2 regions of the Variovorax sp. V15 genome follow, and region 1 is predicted to be linked to the other one. Evidence: predicted binding sites of a transcription regulator. Region 1 holds the regulator's gene; the other holds the start of a gene.
What was found. Region 1 encodes NrdR, which represses ribonucleotide reductase genes. Its sites were predicted from a motif close to CACNANATNTNGTG; they were not measured.
Positions count from the first base shown of each region.

Region 2: a site for NrdR is predicted at 2,358-2,371, ahead of ACAM57_RS26985 (ribonucleoside-diphosphate reductase subunit alpha). Genes of this name have one in related genera too.

Region 1 is NZ_AP028659.1:2,798,844-2,810,581, reverse strand. Features, by position in the region: gene ACAM57_RS13175 (DUF748 domain-containing protein) at 1-3,551, opposite strand, end outside; gene ACAM57_RS13170 (lytic transglycosylase domain-containing protein) at 4,221-5,057, shown strand; ZMP/ZTP riboswitch at 5,099-5,222, shown strand; gene glyA (serine hydroxymethyltransferase) at 5,264-6,508, shown strand; gene nrdR (transcriptional regulator NrdR) at 6,551-6,994, shown strand; gene ACAM57_RS13155 (type IV pilin protein) at 7,025-7,486, opposite strand; gene ACAM57_RS13150 (pilus assembly protein) at 7,497-10,643, opposite strand; gene ACAM57_RS13145 (PilX N-terminal domain-containing pilus assembly protein) at 10,664-11,362, opposite strand; gene ACAM57_RS13140 (PilW family protein) at 11,365-11,738, opposite strand, start outside.
Region 2 is NZ_AP028659.1:5,659,698-5,671,435, reverse strand. Features, by position in the region: gene ACAM57_RS26985 (ribonucleoside-diphosphate reductase subunit alpha) at 1-2,275, opposite strand, end outside; gene ampD (1,6-anhydro-N-acetylmuramyl-L-alanine amidase AmpD) at 2,625-3,236, opposite strand; gene ACAM57_RS26975 (sigma-54 dependent transcriptional regulator) at 3,223-4,797, opposite strand; gene ACAM57_RS26970 (nitrogen regulation protein NR(II)) at 4,803-6,500, opposite strand; gene ACAM57_RS26965 (PP0621 family protein) at 6,497-6,757, opposite strand; gene ACAM57_RS26960 (inner membrane protein YpjD) at 6,759-7,574, opposite strand; gene ffh (signal recognition particle protein) at 7,690-9,078, shown strand; gene ACAM57_RS26950 (AAA family ATPase) at 9,162-10,301, opposite strand; gene ACAM57_RS26945 (RNA ligase family protein) at 10,298-11,197, opposite strand; gene mdoH (glucans biosynthesis glucosyltransferase MdoH) at 11,495-11,738, opposite strand, start outside.

The DNA of each region.
Region 1 (11,738 bases):
GCGGTCAGCAGCTCGGGGTATTCGGCGTCGGTGACGGGCGGCACGTCGGTGCCGGTCTGGCCGCCGCGCACCGCGACGCGGCGCTTCTCCGCATAGGCAAGCTGGCGCACCCGCTGGCGCTGGTAGGCATCGCGCTCCTTCTCGAGGCTGGAGGTGCCCACCACCGTCATCTGCAGCGTGGGCCGGTCGGTCAGCGCCTTGGCGACCTTGTCCAGGCTTTCCCTAGCGGATGCGCTCAATTCGGAACTGCCGGGTTCGAAGGTGATGGCGCTCGATTCGCCGCTGCCGCCGCCCAGGCCGCCCGTGAGCAGGCTGAACGGCGCCGTCACGGCCTTCACGACCAGGTTGACCACGGCCTTCCAGATCAGCGGGCCGACGCTGAACTGCGGGTCATTGAGCGAGCCGCTGAGCGGCAGGTCGACGTCGATCACGCCGTTGCGGTCGGCCAGCAGCGCCACGGCGAGCTTCACCGGCAGGCTGTTGGTGGACCCCGCAACCTCGTCGCCGAACTGCAGCTGGTTGAGCACCAGCTTGTTGGTGGCGGTGAGCTGGCCATCGGGCGCGACCTTGTAGTTGACGTCCATGCTCATCTTGCCGCGCTCGATGCCGTGGCCGGCGTAGCGCACCGAGTACGGCGACAGCGGCGCCAGGTCGAGGTCGCGCATCCTGGCGGTGATGTCGAGTTCGAGCGGCTTGGCCAGCGGGTTGAGCTTGCCGGTGATTTCCAGCGCCGCGGTCTGCTGCGCCTTGCCGCGCAGCTCGAGGTCGGCGAGCGCGGGCCGGCCGCTCTCGCCCTTGGGCGGGTTCGACGAGAACGAGCTGAGCTTGCCGGTCAGCTCGCTCAGGTCGGCCGAGTAGTTGGGCTTGACGAAGAGGTCGGTGAAGTCGATCTTGCCGTTGACCAGGCTCATCGGGCCGAAGTTGATGACCGGCGCCGGCCCCGAATCGGCTGGGGCCGCCGGCGCGGCAGCGGTTGCCGCCGCCGGCTTGGCGGGTTCGGGAGCCGCGCCGACCATTTCCTCGGCCGACATCGGCCTGCCGCCGGCGGCCTTCGGCGCCGAGGCCTTGGCTGCCGTGGTGGTGGTCGTGCCGCCCGGGCCCTTGCGGGTGCTGGCCTCGCCAGCTGCCGCGGCGGCAGCGGCCGCTTCGGCCTCGCCCTTCTTGGTCAGGCTCAGCAGGTTCAGCCGGCCGGTGGGGTCGACGATCACGCGGGCAAAGAAGTCGGTCAGCGTGGTTTCGCGCACGTCCACGTTCGGCGGCGCGCTGGGCGCGAGGCTGACCTGCAGGCCGCGCAGGCTCAGCGTCTTCCAGCTCAGCAGCTGGTTGTTGTTGCGGTCGAAGCCGGGCGACTGGGTCAGCGAGACGCTGTTGGCGCGGAAGTCGTCCAGCGCGGTGTCGCCGGCCAGCTTGACGCTCATGCCCGCCGGCGACGTCGCGTAGCGCACCGTGCCGCGATAGCTCGCGAAGGCGCGGCGGATGTCGACATTGAGGGAATCGGCGTAATAGGCCTTGAAGGCGTGCGCGGGGAAGGACGCGATCTCCACCCTGCCCTCGGCCGCCAGCGGCTTGAGCACGATGTTGCCCTTGTAGTCGAAGCGGCCGGGGTCGGAACGCCCGGAGCCGATGCGGCCCGAAACCTCCAGCGGCGAAGTCGTATTGGTTTCGGGCGCGAGCTTCTGGGCGTGCAGCTTGAAGGCCGTGACCTCGACCGTCACCGGCGTTGCGCCTGCCTTGTCTGAATAAGAGAGCGCGCCGTTGTCGACCGCCAGCGTGCCGACGGTCAGCGCCCAGGGCTTGGTGTTGGCACCGGCCTGCGGCGTTTCGGCGGCCGCGGGCTTGGGTGCGGCGACCTTGGCTTCGGCCTCCTTCGTGCTGCCGCCGGCGGGCGTCTTGAGCCAGCGCTCGAACATCCAGCGCTTCTCGCTGTCGCGCTCCACGCGGATCTTGGGATTGGTCGCGGTGAACGAAGCCACGTTCAGCGTGTGCTTCGTCATGTCGGCCTCGGCGTCGACCAGCTCGAAGCGCCCGACACTGGCCAGCGCGGTCTTGCCCTGGGTCAGCGCCAGGCCGTCGGCAGCAACGCGGCGCGCCTTGAACTTCAGGTCGGGCTGGGCCCAGGCGATGTCGATCTGGCCGCTGAGCTTGCCGTCGAGCGTGGGCTCGAGGCTCTGCGCCAGATAGGGGGCGGCCAGCGACAGCGGCAGCGCGTCGACCTCGGTCTGCACGTCGGCCACCTTGTCGGTGGCGCTGCCCTTGAACTTGAGCGAGGCGCCGGCGACGGCAGTGCTGCCGCTGAATTCGGCCGGCTTCTCCATCGGCCAGGTGACGCCCGCGACGTCGATGCCGAGGTCGGTCAGGTCGACGGCTGCGGCGGGGTTGACGGTTTCGTCGCGCCAGCCGATGCGGCCGCCGTTCAGGGCCACCTTGTCCACATGCACCTTCAGCGCCGGCTTCGGCGCGGGCTTGCCTGCCGCCGGCGCGCTAGCCGCCGCGGCGGGCGGCGGGGCGACCTTCTCCGCCGCACCGGTCGCCGGGTCGGTCGCGAGCAGGTTGAGCCTGCCGGCCGCGTCGCGGGCCACGGCGAGCTGAGGGTTGGCCAGGGCCACCTCGCTCAGATGAAACACCGACTCCAGCGGACGCACGTCGGCCAGCCCCAGCTTGAGCGACTCGAAGGCCAGCAGGTCGCGCCCGCGCGCGTCGGCGACCTTGGTGGTGTGGGCCTCGACCGTGCCGGTGATCTTCAGCCCGGTAGTGGCGGCCTGCTCGAAGCCGATCTTCAGGTCGGCGTCCAGGCTGCCCGCCTGCAGCTTCACCGGCAGGCCGCCCGGGATGTAGCCGAGGTACGGCACCAGGTCGAGCCCCTTGAACTGCACGTGGGCGTCGGTCTTGCGGCTGTCGGCGAAGGGCGTGGTGAAGGCGGCCGAGTCGAACTTGCTGCCGTTGAGCGCGAAGGCGAGCTTGGGCTCGGTGTTGATGTCGCGCTTGGAGTCGAGGTTGCTCAGGAAAGGCACCTTGAGCACGAAGTCGCGCAGCTCGTGCTTGCGCTTGACGGTCTGGTCGTCGAAGTCGACCGAGCCGCCATTGATCGCGATGTTGTAAATGGCGAAGCGCGCGGGCTTGGCGTTCGGGTCGGGCGGCGGGCCGGCCGCGAGCCTGGCCAGGATGTCGTCGATGTCGTATTTGCCGTCGGCCAGGTGGGTGAGCAGGATGGCCGGGCCGTCGATGGTGACGGCGTCGATCACCGGCGCGAGGCGGAAGATCGACTGCAGCTCGGCGTCGGCATAGATGCGGTTGACCGCCACCTGCGGCTTGCTGCCATCGGCGGTGGCGATGCGCAGGTCGTCCAGCGTGAGTTCGAGGGTCCAGGGCTTGAAGTCGATCTTGCCGACGGTGACCTGGCGGCCGAGCTTCTCGCTCGCGATCTTCTGGAGCTGGCTCTTCGCGATCGGCGGCACTGCCAGCCAGGCGATGACCCAGATGGCCAGCAACGCAAGCAACGCGACGATCCCACGCCGCACCCATTTGTTCTGTTTGATCGAAGCTACGTCCATCGCTGGAGTGTGCCGCAAACATGCGCCGACGCTAGGTACGCAGAAAGGACGCAGGCCTCGTCGCGGAAGAATTACCGAAGAAAGGTCTTCATCGGGTCTCCCAGATGAAGAAAGCCCGGTGAGTCGACGGAATGTCTAGTCACCGGCTTGATGGCGGGCCCAAAACCCATGCCATCGATTCGCGCGACGGGAAGTCAATGGTTCCCGCCGTGCTGGCAGCAAGAGATTGCCACCGTGGCTCCTCGACCGCCGAACCCTCGGACTTGCACCTCGGGTTTCCCGGGCCTCGGAAGAACGCCTGAAAAGCCAGGCCCGTCCAGATTAGGCGTCGCTCCCTCCGATTGCAAACGTGTTTTACAAAGGGATTTCCCCTAAGCCGAAACGCCTCGGTGAGAGCCATTTTTTAAACAACTATTAGCATAAGAAAACAAATACTTATACTTGACCGGGTATTTAGCCACGCTAGAATCCGCGCTGCCCTGACTGCCCGACGCAGAGGGGCCACCTGAATCCGCTGCCGAATTCCCCCGGCTTGATCAGGCCGCCGCGCTCCCAACCAACCCCACACTCCTTGCGCGGAGCCTGATTCGTACCAATCCAAGCGCCGCTGCCTTCATCCCTCGCCTTCGATGGCGTTGCGAATCGGGTGCCGCACAGAAAGGAAGAGCGATGAACAAGGCGTTTGATGTCACGGCCCGCGGGCTACGGACTTTCCTGTCCGACGTGGCAGACGGCTTTTTTGAAATCACCCACAACGGGTTTGCACTGGTCGGTCTGGCCATCGTGTTCGCGGCCCTCGCCCTGGTGGCGCGGCCCGACCTGCGCAAGACCGGCGAAGAGGAGCTGATGGGCTGGCTGCAGTCGCGCAAGCCCGCGCCCGAAGCCACCGACCTCGAGCCGACCGCCATCGAGCGCACCACGGCCGCGAGCCCCGCCGACCTGCCCAAGCAGCAGGCGGCCGTGGCCTACTGGCTGAGCAAGAAGTACCGCGTGGCCGCCGAGCCGCTGAGCGTGCTGGTGGCCGAGGCCTACGGCATCGGCAAGCGCACGAAGATCGACCCGACCCTGATCCTCGCGATCATGGCCGTCGAATCCAGCTTCAATCCCTTCGCCCAGAGCCAGGTCGGCGCCCAGGGCCTGATGCAGGTCATGACCCGCGTGCACGGCGACAAGTACGAAAGCGCGGGCGGCACGCTCACCGCGTTCGACCCGGTCACCAACATGCGCGTCGGTGTGAAGGTGCTGCAGGAATGCATCGCCCGCGCCGGCTCCCTCGAAGGCGGCCTGCGCTACTACGTGGGCGCGGCCAACCTCGAGGACGACGGCGGCTACGCCGCCAAGGTGATGGCCGAGCACGAGCGCCTGCTGCAGGTCGCCAACGGCCGCGCGCCGTCGACGATCACGCCGACCGTGCGTCCGCAGCCGATCCCGGTGGCGGCGCCTCCCGCCAAGCGCGAGGAAGGCAGCGAGCCGGCGAAGGTGGCCCTGCTCTCCTCCGTTTCCTGAAGGAGTTTTCGCCGCGCGGGTACAGCCTCCTGAGCTACACTCGCCCGGTACGCGACTGGCGATAGGCGCAGCACTCTGCAAGGTGCCCCGCGCTGACGTGGAATACCACTGGGAAGCGTACCGCCTGGTCACACAGGCGTTCAGCCGTTCGCCTGGGCAGCCCTTGTTTGGTTGAAGAACAAGGACCTCGTCTTCAAAGGACTGCCATGTACCAACGCAATATCCTGGTCGAACAGACCGACCCCGAAATCTGGGCCGCGATTCAAGCCGAGAACGCACGCCAGGAACACCACATCGAGCTGATCGCCAGCGAGAACTACGCCTCCCCGGCCGTCATGGCCGCACAGGGCTCGCAGCTCACCAATAAATACGCCGAGGGTTACCCGGGCAAGCGCTACTACGGCGGCTGCGAGCACGTCGACGTGGCCGAGCAGCTGGCCATCGACCGCGTCAAGCAGATCTTCGGCGCCGACGCCGCCAACGTGCAGCCGCACTGCGGCGCCTCGGCCAACGAAGCCGTGATGCTCGCCTTCCTGAAGCCCGGCGACACCATCATGGGCATGAGCCTGGCCGAAGGCGGCCACCTGACCCACGGCATGCCGCTGAACATGAGCGGCAAGTGGTTCAACGTCGTGAGCTACGGCCTGAACGACAAGGAAGAGATCGACTACGACGCGATGGAGCGCAAGGCGCATGAGCACATGCCCAAGCTGATCATCGCGGGCGCCTCGGCCTACTCGCTGCGCATCGATTTCGAGCGCTTCGCCAAGGTGGCCAAGGACGTCGGCGCGATCTTCATGGTCGACATCGCCCACTACGCCGGCCTCGTGGCTGCGGGCGTGTACCCCAACCCGGTGCCGCACGCCGACATCGTCACCTCCACCACCCACAAGAGCCTGCGCGGCCCGCGCGGCGGCATCATCCTGATGAAGTCGCAGCACGAGAAGGCCATCAACAGCGCGATCTTCCCGGGCCTCCAAGGCGGCCCGCTGATGCACGTGATCGCCGCCAAGGCCGTCGCGTTCAAGGAAGCCATGTCGCCCGAGTTCAAGGCCTACCAGCAGCAGGTGGTCAAGAACGCCCAGATCGTGGCCGAGACCCTCACCCAGCGCGGCCTGCGCATCGTGAGCGGACGCACCGAAAGCCACGTGATGCTGGTCGACCTGCGCGCCAAGGGCATCACCGGCAAGGAAGCCGAAGCCGTGCTGGGCAGCGCCCACATGACGATCAACAAGAACGCGATCCCCAACGACCCCGAAAAGCCGATGGTCACCAGCGGTGTGCGCATCGGCACCCCCGCCATGACCACCCGCGGCTTCAAGGACGAAGAGGCCCGCATCACTGCCAACCTGGTTGCCGACGTGCTCGAGAACCCGCGCGACGCGGCGAACATCGAAGCCGTGCGCGCCAAGGTTCACGCCCTGACCAGCCGGTTCCCGGTCTACCGCTGATCTGTTGTCGGCCCGTAGAAAGAAGAAAGAAGTCCTGGCCGCATGAAATGCCCGTTTTGCGGCCATCTTGAAACGCAGGTCGTCGAGACCCGCGTTTCGGAAGACGCCGACTTCGTCCGCAGGCGCCGCCAGTGCAGCGCCTGCGACAAGCGCTTCACCACCTACGAGCGGCCCGACGTCAACTTTCCCGTGGTCGTGAAGAAGGACGGCAGCCGCGCCGACTTCGACTCGACCAAGGTGCGCGCCTCCATGATGCTGGCGCTGCGCAAGCGCCCCGTGAGCATCGAGCAGATCGACAACGCGCTGCTGCGCATCGAGCAGAAGCTGCTGGCCAGCGGCCTGCGAGAGATCGACTCGACCAAGGTCGGCGAACTCGTCATGCGCGAACTCAAGAAGCTCGACAAGGTCGCCTACGTTCGCTTCGCCTCGGTGTACCGCAGCTTCGAGGACGTGGACGAGTTCCGGCAGCTGCTGCGCGACATCTGATCGACGCTGCCGCCCTTCCCCGGCCGGCCCTCAGCGGGTCCAACATAGCTGAACCAGCGAATCCGCGACGCTCGTGCGTCCTCCGGCCAGCTTGACTCCTTGATGGTTCACCGTGAGCGTGCCGCACTCGTCTGCGGCTGAAGCGCCCTGAGGTACGGCCTTCAGGGTGTAGCTGCTCTCGCTCCTGTCGACATAGCCGATGTCGTAGCTGGCCGAGCCGGACGACGGCGACTGCTTCAGCCCGGCCGGCAACGCAACGCTGGTGGGCGGATATCTGCCGTTGGCTGTCAGGTAGCGCTCGTTCCATTGCGCCGCCTGCAGCAGTTGCTGCTTCGCATCTGCACGCTTGGCCCGCAGCACATAACGCGTATAGCTGGGATATGCGATGGCGGCGAGGATACCGATCACCGCCGTCACGATCATGAGTTCGATCAACGTGAAGCCGCGCGAACGAGTTCGCCGGCCGGCTTGTGCTCCGGGATGGTTGTCCATGGTTTCCGTTTCAGTTGCTCGAGATCAGGCTGCGCCAGCCGAAGCGGCGTACGTTGTCCGGCCGCGTGACTGACTTGCAGTCGCCCGCGGCATTGCAGATCACGTCGGCGCCCTTCTGCCGGTTCTGGGGTTGCAGGACGAGGTCGCCTCGGCCGGAGCGGTTTCGGAACCCCGCGTAGGCGCCCACCGCGCCGGCCGTGGTGTACGAAATGCCCGCCGGCGCGGAGCCGCTGAAGAAGTCGATCAGCAGCGACCACCCGTCGTCGCCCGTTCCCGCCGTGCAGTCGACAGAGTTGCTGCTCGATCCAGGAATGGTTGTCGAGAACAGGCCGATGCCGCTGCCCAAGGCTTGGCCGGGATAGACGACGCGCTCGCCCGCCGTCGGCAGCTTCAGATACCAGCCGCGCCGGGCCTGCGAACCGCCGAAGCTCACGCCGTTGCGGGAGACGGTGCGCAATTCGGTATCGCCTTCGTGGACGGGGGTATCCCCGATGGTCTGCGCCACCAGGTCGGTGGAGGCCGCGGTGCCGGAGCTCCCGTTGGCCGGGTCACGAATGCCGTAAAGGTATTGGTCCGCAGTGGAGCTCTCGTCGCCCGAGGCGAACAGCCGTCCGGTGCCGAACACCACCATGTAGCCTCCTCGGGGATGCCCGACCACGAGGGGCGCTGCCGTGATCGGCTGGCTGGCGCCTGCCGCGAACAACGGCTTGTCGTCGAGGCCGGAGGCAGACTCCGAACCGGCCGCGCGGCGCTTGTCGAAGGGCCCGATGGTGGCCGTCCACCGGCGGCTGTCGGTGCTGCTGAGGTCGAACTTCCAGAGATTGCCGAGCAGGTCGCCGGCGTAGACGAGATCGACCTTGCCGTCGCCGTCATGGTCGACCGGACGTGGCGCGGACAGCCCGTTGCCCGTGTCTTTCCCCTGCGTGGCCGGGGCGGGAATCTTGAGGATCTCCTTGTCGCCATCGAGATACTGGATCCACAGCACGGCTTTCTCGCTCTTGCTGTTGTAGCCGTTGCCCAGGATCAGGGCCTTTCGGTCGTTGCTCAACTGCGCGACCTGAAGCGCCCGCCCCGAGAAGGAATCGAGCGCGGGCTGCTGGAACTGATGGCCCAGGTCGTCATCCGCAAGCGCGGTCGTGTCGATCAGCGCGATGCTGGCGGCCTTGCGCTCGTCGACGTTCTCGGGCCTGGTGACGTCGAGCACGAAGTAGCCCTTGCCACCCGCGCCCAGCGTGCCCACCAGCAAGGACTTCCAGTTCGCCGCCTTCTGCTCGTCGGTCGTCCTGACCGGGGATTTCTGCCCCATGTAGATGTCGGCGACGAAGGGACTGCCGTCGACGTAGTACCGATGGGTGTAGCCGGCTTCGCTGAGCCGGTTGAGATTCGGCGCCGCCGCCGTGCCGTAGAGGCCTTCGGGCACGTAGGCGAACGCCTCCTTGCCGGTGCTCGCATTGAAGGCATGCAGCATGCCGTCGTTGGCGCCCACATAGACCATCGGCGCGCGGGGGATGGCCGCGAAGGCCGCATAGGCGTCGCCGGTGAAGCCGCTCTTCGGCTGTCCCGCGTACCAGACGCTGGAGCCCACGATGTCGCCAAGCACATGGCCGCGCTTGCGGAACTGGCGGCCGGTGCCCTCGTTGCTGCGATCGCCGCGCAGGAAGTCGAGCACGGCCCTGCCGAAGGCGGTGCTCTCGGCGCCGGTGTCGGTGCTGGCCTTGAGCGCGGCCTTCTGAGCGTCGCTCAAGTCGGCCCACCTGAAAGGCACGCCCGCGCCGGTGGTCGCCGCGCGGCCCGCCGACGCGGCGGTGGTGCCGGAGAAGCTGAGCACGACGCGGTCCCGGTCGTGCGCGCCGGCGCTTGCCATTTGGGTATCGAGGAGGTCGCGCGCCGACCAGTCGGATTTGGCGACCAGCTTGCCGTCGGTGCCGAACTTCTTGGCGCCGAGGTTGCCGGACCAGTCGGCCGTGTCGTAGCCGGCCTGATAGACGGCCGTGTCGGTCGACACCCTCGATGCGCTTGCAGCGATGGAGGTTAGAGGCGTGCTGGTGTCGATCAGTATCCTGCCGAGGATGGATCTGACGGCGTTGCGAAGCGCCTGGGCATTCGACGCTGGAGTGAACGTGCCGCGGCTGTTGAGCGCGGTATGCCAGAGATCCACTCGGTTGTGATAGGGCCATGAGACCGAGCCATCGACCAGCCCGGGGTAGTCCCCGCTGTAAGTGGGCTGCATCGCGGTCGCCGAAATAGACGGTCGCCCACCCCATTCCACCGTATTGAGCCCGATGGTGTAGGTCGTCAGATGCTGCCAGGTAGCCGGATTGTTCTTGGGGTTCCAGTATTCGGGCACGGTCGTCGCGCCGACTCTTACGTCGCCAGCTTCGGCAATAAGCTTCTTCAACTTATTCGGTATGCCCGGCTGCAGATCGGTGGCCCAATAGTGAAAGGCCAAGTCCGCCAGCGTCCCCTGCCAGCCCTCCCCAAAGTTATCCTTGTACGGTGCTCGCGGCTCATAGATCACGGAGTCGGGCAAGAGGCGACGCGTTCCATCTTCGTTCCCGAAGCCCTGCGTTCTGCCGATGCGTCCGAACCCGTCCGTCAAAAGGATATGGAAAGACCTGCGACAGCCAGACTGCGTAGCACCTTTCACTCCCGGGTCGTCCGAGTAAGGGCTGTACTGATCAGTGGTCTTCATGTAGTCGCCGGCACGGATCATCATCCGGTCCGCAGCCCCCGAGCCGGAAAGTTGCAGGCCACTCAGCCAGGCCATGAAGTTGTTGCGGTGCGTGCCGTCCAGCACACGCATCAGGTTCGCGTTGACGCGACCACCTATCCGGCACGGGAATTTGTCATTCAGGAATGCAGCGCAGTTTCGATCCACGTCCCCCTGTTCCAGCGCCTGCCAGGCAAGGCGAATCCGGCCGTTCGGGATGCTGGCCTCGGAAAGCCCCTCCCTGAGCGCGGCCTTCACAGCTCCGATGTCGTCTCCGACGGCCATGCGGCTCGTGTTGTCGACCGACACGATCACATTCGGGACTGGCTCCCCCACCGCCGTGCTGCGAGGCATCTGCGAAAGCGGGTACTGCGCCGCGTAGGCCGCGGTCTGCGCCAGCATCAGGCCGCACACGACGGCGCCCCTCGAAAAAGTCTTGGTCTTCATATCCCTCTTCCTCCCCACTCTCAATTCACCCCGGAGACCGGGTCCGGATCGAAGGACACCTGCAGCTCGACCTTCGTCGCGCCGTCTTTGCCGGTGCTGCGCAGTCCCGTGGCAGTCGCCGTGATGCGATACAGCGGGTATTTGCTGTTCCGTCGGTCGATCACCTCGATCCAGTACCTGGCACCGGCCAGCGCCGGCCTGCTGGCCTTGGGCGCTCCGGTGAACTCGCCGTACCTGGCGGACTTCGCCTTGTAGGCATCTGCGCGCCAGAAGCGGTAGGCCTCGCTGCCGTGGGCGGCAGCGACAGAACCCGCTTCCGAGAAGTAACAGATGCCCCGATCGCAGCTGTTGGGGCCGTCGTTCATGTAGACGGTGACCCAGCCCGTATCCCGGTCGGGAAAGACGCGACCGTCCTCCGCCTTTCGGCAAGGCGCCGTGGCGAGCGCCGAGCACGCCACGTAGGTCTTGCTCGCGGAATCGAAGGCCAGTTGCCGGATGTCGCGCTCCGCATCCAGCAGCGCCGCCTCGGCGGCTTCGAAGGCGCGCTGGTACTCGCGCTGGTTGCCTGCCATCGATTCGAGAAGCACCGCGGTACGCGCCCCGCCGATCAGCAGCAGCGCCGAGAGCAGCAGCATGATCATCACGATGAAGAGCGTGAAGCCATGCTGCGCCGGCAGTTCGCGGGCCAGCCTGCGGGTGCCGATCGTGCTTCGCGCCATGCTCACAGCGCCCCCAGGTCGTTGCGCAGCGAGAACACTGCCGTGTAGACGCGCCGCAGCCTGCCGTCGCTGCTCGTCCTGGCGACCCCGTCGCAGTCGACATGGTTGCCTGCGGGGCTGCTCCTGGAGGTGCCCACGAGCTGCAGGCAGATGCGTACCGTCCGGACGTCGCGAAAGCCCGCGCCGACGTCGTCGGCCTTCACGTAGCCCGCCACCTGCCGGTTTCCGGACGTGCCGCTGACCCCATACATGACGTCGAAGCGCTCCACGCCGTCGATGACCGGCTGCGGCGTCGCATTGCCGCTGCCCTGGCACCTGAGCGTGTAGTTCGACACGGAGAACTCGCTGGTGATGAGCCGCGCATTGCCCCACGCTT
Region 2 (11,738 bases), 2.9 Mb from region 1:
TGCCGTCGGCCTTGATCTTCGAGCGCAGCGCGTCCCAGTCGAGGGTGGCCGAGCGGTCGACCTCGACGTAGCCGCCGCGCTGCTTCTCGAGCAGGTCGAGCGAGTCGATCGGCAGCACGCCCTTGTCCCACAGCGAGCCCTTGTAGCTCGAGTACTTGCCGCGTTCCTTGGCCAGCTCGGTCGAGGCCCAGTAGGCGTGGTAGCAGATGGCTTCCATCGACTCGTCGGCGAACTGCACGGCTTCCTGCGAAGCGTAGGGAATGCGCAGTTCGTACAGCGCGTCCTGGAAGCCCATCAGGCCCAGGCCGACCGGACGGTGGCGCAGGTTCGAGTCGCGCGCCTTCTTCACGGCGTAGTAGTTGATGTCGATCACGTTGTCGAGCATGCGCATCGCGGTCGACACGGTCTTCTTCAGCTTCTCCTGGTCGACCTTGCCGTCCTTCAGGTGCTGCAGCAGGTTCACCGAACCCAGGTTGCACACGGCGGTTTCGGTGTCGCTGGTGTTCAGCGTGATCTCGGTGCACAGGTTGGACGAGTGCACGACGCCGGCGTGCTGCTGCGGCGAGCGCACGTTGCAGGCATCCTTGAACGTGATCCAGGGGTGGCCGGTCTCGAACAGCATCGTGAGCATCTTGCGCCACAGATCGGTGGCCTGGATGGTGCGGCTCGGCTTGATCTCGCCGCGGGCAGCCTTCTCTTCGTAGGCGACGTAGGCCTTCTCGAACTCGGCGCCGAACAGGTCGTGCAGGTCGGGCACGTTGGAGGGCGAGAACAGCGTCCAGGTGCCCTTTTCCATCACGCGGCGCATGAACAGGTCAGGGATCCAGTTGGCTGTGTTCATGTCGTGCGTGCGGCGGCGGTCGTCGCCGGTGTTCTTGCGCAGCTCCAGGAACTCCTCGATGTCGAGGTGCCAGGTTTCGAGGTAGGTGCAGACGGCGCCCTTGCGCTTGCCGCCCTGGTTCACGGCCACGGCCGTGTCGTTCACCACCTTCAGGAAGGGCACCACGCCCTGCGATTCGCCGTTCGTGCCCTTGATGTGGCTGCCGAGCGCGCGAACGCGGGTCCAGTCGTTGCCCAGGCCGCCGGCGAACTTCGACAGCAGCGCGTTTTCCTTGATCGACTCATAGATGCCGTCCAGGTCGTCGGGCACCGTGGTCAGGTAGCAGCTCGACAGCTGCGAGCGCAGCGTGCCGGCGTTGAACAGCGTGGGCGTGCTCGACATGAAGTCGAACGAAGACAGCACCTCGTAGAACTCGATGGCGCGCGCTTCGCGGTCGATCTCGTTGAGCGACAGGCCCATGGCCACGCGCATGAAGAAGGCCTGCGGCAGCTCGATGCGGGTCTTGCGCACGTGCAGGAAGTAGCGGTCGTACAGGGTCTGCAGGCCGAGGTAGTCGAACTGGTTGTCGCGCTCGGGTTTCAGGGCCGCGCCCAGGCGGGGCAGGTCGTACTGCAGCAGCTTCTCGTCGAGCAGGTCGTTGTCCACGCCCTTCTTGATGAACTGCGGGAAGTAGTCGGCGTAGGCGGATGCGCGTTCGGCGGGCAGCACTTCGCGGCCGATGATCTCCTTGAAGATCGTGTGCAGCAGCAGGCGTGCGGTGGCGAAGGTGTAGTCGGGGTCTTTTTCGATCAGCGTACGGGCCGCCAGGATCGAGGCCTTGTAGACCTCGTCGAGCGGCACGCCGTCGTACAGGTTGCGCATCGTCTCGGCGACGATGGGAGCGGCCGTGATGCTGTCGCCCAGGCCTTCGCAGGCCGACTCGATCAGGCTCTTGAGCTCGTTCAGGTCGAGCGCGACCAGCTCGCCCTTGTCCAGCACGTGCAGCGCGGGAGCGGCCGGCACTTCCTGCTCGCCCTGCTTCGAGCGCTCCTGCGTGCGGCGCTCGCGGTACAGCACGTAGGCGCGGGCGATCTCATGGTGGCCGCCGCGCATCAGGCCGAGCTCGACCTGGTCCTGCACGTCCTCGATGTGGAAGGTGCCGCCGCCCGGACGGGAACGCACCAGCGCGCGGATCACGCCCTGCGTGAGCGTGTCGACCGTCTCGCGCACGCTGGCCGATGCCGCGCCCTGCGTGCCGTGCACGGCCAGGAAGGCCTTCATCATCGCGATGGCGATCTTGTTCGGCTCGAAGGGAACGACGGCGCCGTTGCGGCGGATGATCTGGTAGTGGGCCAGGTTCTGGCCGGCGGGGGAGCCAGCAGTGTCTCGCTGCTGCTGCGACGGCGTGGAGGGGATGGCACGCGGGGTCGATTGGGGGTTCAGGGCTGTTTGCATTCGCTTCCTCTCAGTTGGCAATTCTTGTTGGATGGCGGCACCTGGCCCGGCGCCGCACCGGTGTACGGTACCGGACGGGGGACACTATATCTAGGGTGCACGGGGCGTACAACCCACTAGATGTAGCGTTTTCCAATGGATACAAGGATTGCCGGTATTACTTCCGCAATAGAACACCTGCAAAGATGCCCCATGAATACTGGCCTATGGTCCTGCAACCCGCATGGGCCGTGGCTTGCAGGCCGATTTGGGCCTGCAGGGCGCATGGTTGCTGCATCGCGCGTTTGAAAGATTCTCTTTGCTGCGGCGCATGAGCGTCGCATCGCAAGCCGCCGCGCGATTGAAAAAATTAGCGCCGGATCACCTGCTCGGGAAACATCTGTGGATTCCAGCCGAGCTGTTCGCGCAGCAGGCGCCAGTCGAAGCCGGCGCCCGGGTCCTGCTTGCGCCCCGGCGCGACGTGCTCGTGGCCGGCGATGTGCCCGACCGGAAAATGCTGCGCGATGGCGGCGCACAGGCTCGCGAGCGTCTCGTATTGAGGCTCCTCGAAGGGCTGGCCTTCCAGGCCCTCCAGCTCGATGCCGATGGAGTAGTCGTTGCAGTTTTCGCGGCCGCGCCAGGACGACACGCCCGCATGCCAGGCGCGGTCGTCGCAGCTCACGAACTGCCAGAGTTCGCCGTTGCGCCGCACGTAGAAATGCGACGAAACCTCCAGCCCGCGTAGGGCCTGGAAGTAGGGGTGCGCGTTCCAGTCGAGCCGGTTGGTGAAAAGCCTCTGCACCTCGTCGCCGCCGTACTCGCCGGGCGGCAGGCTGATCGAGTGCAGCACGATGAGGTCGATCTGCGCGCCCCGCGGCCGGGGCCCGAAGTTGGGAGAGGGCAGGGCTTTCGCGAAGCGGTACCAGCCGGCCCGCCAGAGTGCGTCGCCAGACGCCGGGGGGGCTTCTTCAGTCGTCGGCATGGCTGCTGTTCGCACCATCGTCGCCGTTGGGCGTGGTGATGCCCAGTCGCGCGATGCGGTAGCGGATCTGGCGCAGGCTCATGCCCAGCCGGGCGGCGGCGGCAGTGCGGTTGAAGCCGCTCTCGTGCAGCGCGCGCACGAGAATCTCGCGCTCCTGCTGGTCGAGGTAGGCCTGCAGGTCGGAGGGCAGCGGCGGCGGCGCGGCCCTGGGCGGTGCCACCACGGGCGCACTCGGCGCCGGTGCCGGCACGGCAAGCGCATCGGCACCGACGGGCGACAGCGGGGCTGGCGCGGAGGACGCGGCAGCTTCGGCCGCGGCCGTGAAGCCGCCCATCAGATCCAGATGCAGCTCGTCGCCGTCGTTCAGCGCCACCGCGCGGTGCAGCAGGTTCTCGAGCTCGCGCACGTTGCCGTTCAGCGGATGCTGCGCGAGGCGGCGCAGCAGTTCGTCAGACAGGTGCGGCACCGGCAGCCCGCCGTCTTGTGCGATGCGCGAAAGCAGCGCGTTGCACAGCGCGGGCAGGTCCTCGCGGCGGTCGCGCAATGCGGGCACCGCGATCTCGATCACGTTGAGGCGGTAGAAGAGGTCTTGCCGGAAGCGGCCTGCCTGCACTTCGGAGTGCAGGTCCTTGTGGGTGGCGCTGACGATGCGCACGTCGACGGCTTCTTCCTGCGTCGAGCCGATCGAGCGCACGCTGCGCTCCTGGATCGCGCGCAACAGCTTCGACTGCATCGCCAGCGGCAGGTCGCCGATTTCGTCGAGGAACAGCGTGCCGCCGCGCGCGGCCTGGAAGTAGCCGTCGCGATCCTGCGAGGATCCGGTGTACGAGCCCTTCTTCGCCCCGAAGAACTCGGCCTCGAGCAGGTTCTCGGGAATCGCGCCGCAGTTCACCGCGACGAAGGGCCCTTCGCTGCGCTGGCTGCAGGCATGCACCGCGCGCGCGACCAGTTCCTTGCCGGTGCCCGATTCGCCGCGCACCAGCACCGGCGCCATGCCCCGCGCCACCTTGGCGATGCGTGACTTGACCAGCCGCATCGGCTCCGATTCGCCCACCAGCCGGTCGAGCGCGGCGATGCCGGTGCCGGACGTGGGCGCCGCCTCTGCTTCGGCCCTGTTGCTTCCAGCGGGCGTCGCCTGCACAGGCTTGGCCAGCGGCTGCGGCGTCGTCCGCGCCTGCACGGCGGAAGCCACCACCGCGCGGAACTGCTTGAGGTCGACCGGCTTCGTGAGGTAGTCGAAGGCGCCGGCCTTCAGCGCCTCCACCGCGTTCTCGGCGGAGCCGTAGGCGGTCATCACCACGCAGCGCTCGCTGCGCTGATTCTTCTGGATGCGGTGGATGATTTCCATGCCCTGCCCGTCGGGCAGCCGCATGTCGGTGATCACCGCGTCGAAGCGCGCGGCCTCCAGGTGCTGCCAGGCTTCCGACACGCTGCCCGCCGCCTCGACGCGATAGCCCTCGCGCAGCAGCGTCAGCTCGTACAGCGTGCGCAGATCGGGCTCGTCGTCGATGACCAGGATCTGCGCCGGCCGCTGGGTGGAAGAAGAGGGGGAGTTGCTCACGGGCGCTATTGTGTCAGCCGGTTTTCGCTGGGGGCGAAGCTGACGAAGAATTCGTTGCCCTCGGGCCCGCCCGGCACCAGCGCGCGGCGCTCGTAGCCGATGGTGGCGCCGTGCCGCCGGCACAGTTCGCGGCACAGGAAAAGGCCCAGTCCGCTGGAGCGGCTTTCCGAAGAGAAGAACGGCTCGAACAGGTGCCGCTGCACCGCCGGTTCGAGCGGTGCGCCGTCGCTCCACACCATCAGGCTCGGGCGGCTGGTGCCGCTGCGCTGCAGCGCGGTCAGCACCTGGATCGAGCCCTCGCGCGTGCCGGCGTAGCGCGAGGCGTTGTCCAGCAGGTTCACGATCAGCCGGCGCAGGTGCTCGGCATCGAAGCGCACCTCGCTGGCGGGCGCGTCGAACGACATGAGCACGCCCTTGCGCTGCGTCTGGCGCACCCATTCCTCGGCCAGCACCTGCACCGCAGGGTCGAGCACCAGCTGCTCGCCGAGCGAGAGCACGCGCTGCTGGCGCGCGCGGGAAACGTCGAGCACGTCGTCCACGATGCGCGCCAGGCGCTGCGCGTTGTGCTGCACCATGCTCGTCAGCTTGCGGTGCGCGGGGTCGGTCAGGTCTTCGTTGAGCAGCGCGCTGGCCTGCGTGATGGCGGCCAGCGGGTTGCGGATCTCGTGCGCCACGGCGGCCGACATGCGGCCCATGGCCGCCAGCTTCTCGGTGCGGATGCGGGCCTCGAGCTCGCGCAGGTCCTGCAGGAACATCACGCACAGGCTGTCGGCGCGCTTCTCGCTCGCGGGCGTGAGGCGAGTGCGCACGCGCACCTCGCGCGCCGCGCCGCGCGCCTGCGCCACCGGAATTTCCTCCGTCTGCGGCGCCCGGCGCGCGAAGGTCTGGCGGGCCAGCGCGGCGAGTGCGTGCCAGGCCGGCTGCGCATGCAGCGGGAAGGGCAGCGTCAGCCTGGCCAGGCCCTGGCCGAGGATGGCGTCGGCCGCGGGGTTGGCCGCATGCACCAGGCCCTCGGCGTCGATCACCAGCACGCCTTCGCTCAGCGTCTCGATCACCAGGTCGTTGACCTGCGCCTGCATCTGCGCGCTGCTGCGGTTGCGCTGCGCCACCGCTTCCTCGCGCGCCAGCCGGCGGGCCATCTCGTGCGCGAGCAGCGCCACCACGAAGAATCCGGTGCCGGTGAGCGCCGCCTGCACGAAGCGCGGCGACGAATCGGCTGACTGCTGCAGCCAGTGCCAGCCCGCGTCGGCCAGCAGCAGCAGCGTGACGGTGGCAGTGGTGCCCAGGCTCACGATCATGGTGCCCAGCACCGCGCTCATGAGCACCGGCAGCGCGAACAGCGGCGTGTAGTTGACGTTGCCGCCCTGCAGCACCTGCAAGGCGGCGAAGGCCGCCAGGTCGATGCCGATGGTCATCAGCCACGACGCGGCGAAGCCCCGGATCGGCGGCTGGAAGCGCGAGTAGCGCATGCCCAGCCATGTCGCGGCCAGGTACAGCGCCGAGACGGCGATGGCCGCCGTCTGCATGGTCTGGCCGATCGCGAACGCCACGCCCTGCAGCAGCACCAGCACCAGCGCGACGAAGCAGCGCGCGCCCATGAAGCCGCGCCAGAGGCGGCCCAGCGCCGAGCTCTCGGCCGGGCCCTGGTCGAGCACGTCCCAGTCGGTGACCGGCTCGCCGCGCGACCACAGGGGCGTGCTCATTGCTGCGTGGCGGCTTCGCGGTGCGCGGTGCTGCAGTAGACCGCGCCGCCGGGGCCGGCGATGGCATCGGTCTCCGGCAGGTGCAGGCCGCAATGGGCGCAGCGCACCATGGCCTGCGGCTGGCTGGCGGCCGTGCGCTGCTGTTGCCGTGCCTTGGCCGCGCGCTCGCGCATGGCGTCGTGCATTTCTTCGCGCCGGTTCTTGCGCCAGAGCCAGATCGCGACCCAGAGCACCGCGAGGACGAGGAGGTATTTCATTTCAGGCGGGGGGGCGCGCGAGAACCACTTCGAGCACGAAGCGCGAGCCGACGTAGGCCAGCAGCAGCAGCGCCGAGCCGGCATAGAGCACGCGGCGCGCGGTCCGTCCGCGCCAGCCGAAGCGGGCGCGGCCGATCAGCAGGATCGCGAAGCTGATCCAGGCGAGCACCGAGAAGATGGTCTTGTGGTCCCATTTCCAGGCACGGCCGGCGGCGCCGTACAGCTGCTCGCTGAACAGCAGGCCCGCCAGCAGCGTGGCCGACAGCAGCACGAAGCCGGCGGTGACGAAGCGGAAGGTGAGCCGCTCGAGCGTGAGCAGCGGCACGCCGCCTTGCGGCTCCACGGCCGCGGCCAGGCGGATCTGCTTCTCTGCGCGGGTGATGAGCCAGGCGTGCACCACGGCGGCGCCGAAAAGGCCGTACGAGGCGATGCCCAGCGCCAGGTGCAGCGGCAGCCATGGCGAGGCCGTCACGTGCAGCGGCGTGCCGGGAAACAGGATGGCCAGCAGCACCGCGGCCGCGCCCAGCCAGGCGAGCGCGCGACGCACCTTCAGTTGCGGATACATGCGGCTTTCGACCGCGTAGACAGTGAGCACCAGCCAGGCCGTGACCGACAGCGCGGGCGCGAAACCGAAGCGCGGTTCGCTGCCGACGAGACCATGGGCGAGAGCGGCGGCGTGCAGCAGCCATGCGATCCCGAGCGTCCATTGGGTCGATTGGCGGCTGAATCTGGCGCCGGCGGCGGCGACAAAACCGTAGGCAACCGCGGTGGCGATGCCCAGAGCCACGCCGAGCGGGGAGGGGATCGCTAAAATCATCGGCCGGAGTTTAGCGTCTCGCTATTGCGTTCCCGGCGCCCGGCTTCAAGTTCTTTCCCGTCTCCCAGGCTTCTCATCCGGCCCGCGCCGCAGCGGGCAGCAAGGCATCTCCCTCATGGCCACCGCCCTCACAGAAAAGTTCTCCCGCCTCGTCAAGACGATGAGCGGCCAGGCCCGCATCACCGAAAGCAACGTGCAGGACATGCTGCGCGAGGTGCGCATGGCGCTGCTGGAAGCCGACGTGGCCCTGCCCGTCGTGCGCGATTTCGTCGCCCGCGTGAAGGAGAAGGCGCTCGGCCAGGAAGTGCTGGGCTCGCTCAAGCCGGGCCAGGCGCTGGTGGGCATCGTCAACCGCGAGCTCGCCGCCACCATGGGCGAGGGCGTTTCCGACATCAACCTCGCGGCCCAGCCGCCGGCGGTGATCCTGATGGCCGGCCTGCAGGGCGCCGGCAAGACCACCACCACCGCCAAGCTGGCCAAGCACCTGATCGAGAAGCGCAAGAAGAAGGTGCTCACCGTGTCGGGCGACGTGTATCGCCCCGCCGCCATCGAGCAGCTCAAGACCGTCACCAGGCAGGCCGGCGCCGAGTGGTTCCCGAGCACGCCCGACCAGAAGCCGCTGGACATCGCGCGCGCCGCGCTCGACCACGCCAGGCGCCACTATTTCGACGTACTGCTGGTCGACACGGCCGGCCGCCTGGCCATCGACGAAGTGCTGATGGCCGAAATCAAGCAGCTGCACGCGGCGCTCGACCCGGTCGAAACCCTATTCGTGGTCGACGCCATGCAGGGCCAGGACGCGGTCAACACCGCCAAGGCCTTCAAGGAAGCGCTGCCGCTCACCGGCATCATCCTGACCAAGACCGACGGCGATTCACGCGGCGGCGCGGCGCTGTCGGTGCGGCAGGTGACGGGCGTGCCGATCAAGTTCGCGGGCGTGAGCGAGAAGATCGACGGCCTGGAGGTGTTCGACGCCGAACGCCACGCGGGCCGCATCCTGGGCATGGGCGACATCGTGGCGCTGGTCGAGCAGGTCACGGCCGGTGTAGACGTGGCGGCGGCGCAGAAGCTCGCCGCCAAGGTCAAGAGCGGCGCGGGCTTCGACCTCAACGACTTCCTCGGCCAGCTGCAGCAGATGAAGCAGATGGGCGGCCTCTCCAGCCTGATGGACAAGCTGCCCACGCAGATGGCCGCCAAGGCCAGCGAGGCCGACCTGAGCCGCGCCGAGCGCGACATCCGCCGCAAGGAAGGCATCATCAACAGCATGACTCCGCTGGAGCGGCGCAAGCCCGAGCTGCTGAAGGCCACGCGCAAGCGCCGCATCGCGGCCGGTGCCGGCGTGCAGGTCCAGGAAGTGAACCGCCTGCTCAACGAGTTCGAGCAGATGCAGGGAATGATGAAGAAGATGAAGGGCGGCGGCCTCATGAAGATGATGAAGCGCATGGGCGGCATGAAGGGCCTGGGCGGAATGGGCGGCCCCGGCGGGCCGAAGCTGCCGTTCTGAGCGGACGCCGCACGCACACATATATATAAGAAGGCCCGCCGGGGTGACCGGCGGGCCTTCTGCTTTTCAGGTCCGCGCTTGCTTCAGGCCTGCACTTCGTAGACCGTTTCGTGCGCCTCCACCGGCGCCGGCAGCTCCCAGCGGTGCAGCATGCGCTCGATGCCCGCGTTCGACAGCGTGGTGTCGCGCTCGCGGTTGCGGCGCATCAGCTCCGCGTGCGGCGCTTCCAGGTACACCAGCTCGATGTGCGCGTGGTAGGCCCACAGCAGGTCGAGCGTCTTGGTGCGCATCTGCTGGCTCAGGTGCGTGGCGTTCCAGACGAAGCGTTCCTGCCTGCGCAGCAGCGCCTTCGCCTGGTCGACCGCGTGGTGCGCGGCGAGGCCGTCGTTCTCGCCGTGCTTCAGGCCGAGTTCGGCGCGGGCATCGTCGAAGGACACCACCGGCCAGCCCTTTCGATGCAGCGCGACCCAGTGGTTCTTGCCGCTGGCGGGCAGTCCGCACATCACCGTCACCTGCGATCCGGCGTTCTGGAACAGCGGGTAGTCGGGGCTGGTGTCGGCGCCGCGGAAGTAGGCCAGGCGCGTGTGGGCGTCGGCCATCTTCCGAGGGCCTTCCCAGCAGCCTTCCTCCTGCGCCAGCTGCTCGAAGAGCGCGATGTCGGCCATGCTGTCCGCGCGCTTCTCGTAGTGGCGCCCGAGCATGTCGCAGCGCGCCACGCAGCACAGGTCGGGCAGGCTCAGCTCCCACGAGAGCTTGTGCACCAGCCACTCCGGCCGCACGCCCTTGCGCGAGGCGAAGGCGTGGAACGGCACCTGGTGCACCGCGATGATCCGGCACACCGCCTCGCGCAGCGCGAAGGGCACGCGGGCCTTCCACATCAGCACGCGCACGTCGACCGAGCCCCGGCGCGAGTGGCCCGGCTGGCCGATGCGGCCGCTGGCCTCGTCGATCACCGTGGTGTCGGGCTTGGCGATGTCGTGCAGCATGCAGGCCATGAACAGCACGAAGCGGCGGTCGGCATCGGCGCGGCGGTAGTGCCCGTCCTGCATCAGGGCGTCGAGCACCATGCGCGTGTGGATGCCGACGTTGCCTTCGGCGTGGTAGTACGGGTCCTGCGGCGTCTCCTCGAGGCGCAGCAGCGCCGGCAGCAGGTCGCAGCATTGCGCCCAGTCGGTGTCCTTGCCGGGCTCGGGCACCAGGGCGCGCAAGTCGTCGAAGTTCATCGCTTTCTCCCCGTGGTCGTCAGTTCGGCCGGATCGCGCAAGGTGCGCAGGCCCAGGTCCTGCCAGGTCAGCTGCGGCGTCGGCTCGTAGAGGTCCACGCCCGGCGCGAGCTGGTTGGGCAGTACCGGCCGTCGGCTGTGGTGCGAGCCCGAGTCGAGGATGGTCTGGACGAAATCCGGGCGCACCCACTTGTAGCGGCCCGTCACCTGGTCGTTGGACTCGGTCTTGAGGTACAGGCCCTCGGCGAGATCGGACAGGTCGGTCTGCTGCCGAACCAGATCGAGCGGCTGGCCTTCCTGTGCCACCGCAGCTTCGAAGGCGGGCCTCCAGCTTGCGCTGCGTGCCAGCGAGGGCCGCACGAGCGCCTGCAATGCCTTCGCGCTGCGTGGCATTTCGCCTTCGTAGAGCACGGGCACCGGCAGCACCGGGCTGCCTTCGAGCAGCGCATGCCGCGCCGGCGTCGACAGGAAGCACTGCGACTGCCGGTCGTAGATGTCGAACTCCAGGAAGAAGGCCGGCAGCCGGTCGTACCAGCAACTGTGCTTGGCGAAGCACCATTCGCCGTACATCACATGGCGGTCTTCGAGCCGCTCCAGCAGCGCCGCTTCATGCGCGGCGGCCCAGTGCTTGAACAGGTTGAACTGCCGTTCGCCGGCGCCGCCCGCGAGGTAGTGGCCGCGCGACTGCAGAAGCAGTTCGCCTGCGGAAGTGAACGACACGGCGGCATTGGCGCCATCGAGCTTTTCCTCGATGACGACATGCATGCCTTGCAGTTCCGACAGCGGCGCCTGGCCGTCGTCGCTGTCGCCGGCCTGCAGCCGGGAGCCTTCCAGGTGCGCAGTACGCGGGTACTTGAGCAGCGGGATCGATGAAAGAGAAGAAGAGAGGGGAAACACGTTTGTTCTCCGGTTGGAACCAGGAAGAACCGACAACGTGCGGGAGCGAAGCTGGAAAGCTGGAAGAAGCGGATTGCGGTCAGCGGAAAGCGCAGCTTGGCGCCCGACATGACCGGCAATGAAGCGGCGTTGTCGGCGTCAGAGGGTGATGACGGCGAGACGGGGCACTTGGCGCTCCTGTGGATCGAAGGGATCCGTGGGTGGATGAAAAAAGAGTCGGCGATTCTAGCGATATGCGCGCCATGAAAAAAGCCGGCGCAGTGGCCGGCTTCCTTCGGGGGCGATTGCTTCAGCGCATCAGGCCGTCGCGAGAGCTGCCGGACGCGCCAGGCGCAGCGCGTGCATCCATGCACGGCGCAGCACGGCCGGCGAGCGCGATTCCTCGGGAATCAGCAGGTAGCCGCGGTCGCGCAGCGTGGTGCCCAGGGCGATCTGGCTGGTCAGCACGGTCAGCGGGATCGCCAGCAGCAGCGGCAGGCCGACGGGCATGAGCCAGACCAGAGCGCTCGGGTCGATCATGGCGACGCCTGCGGCCAGCATT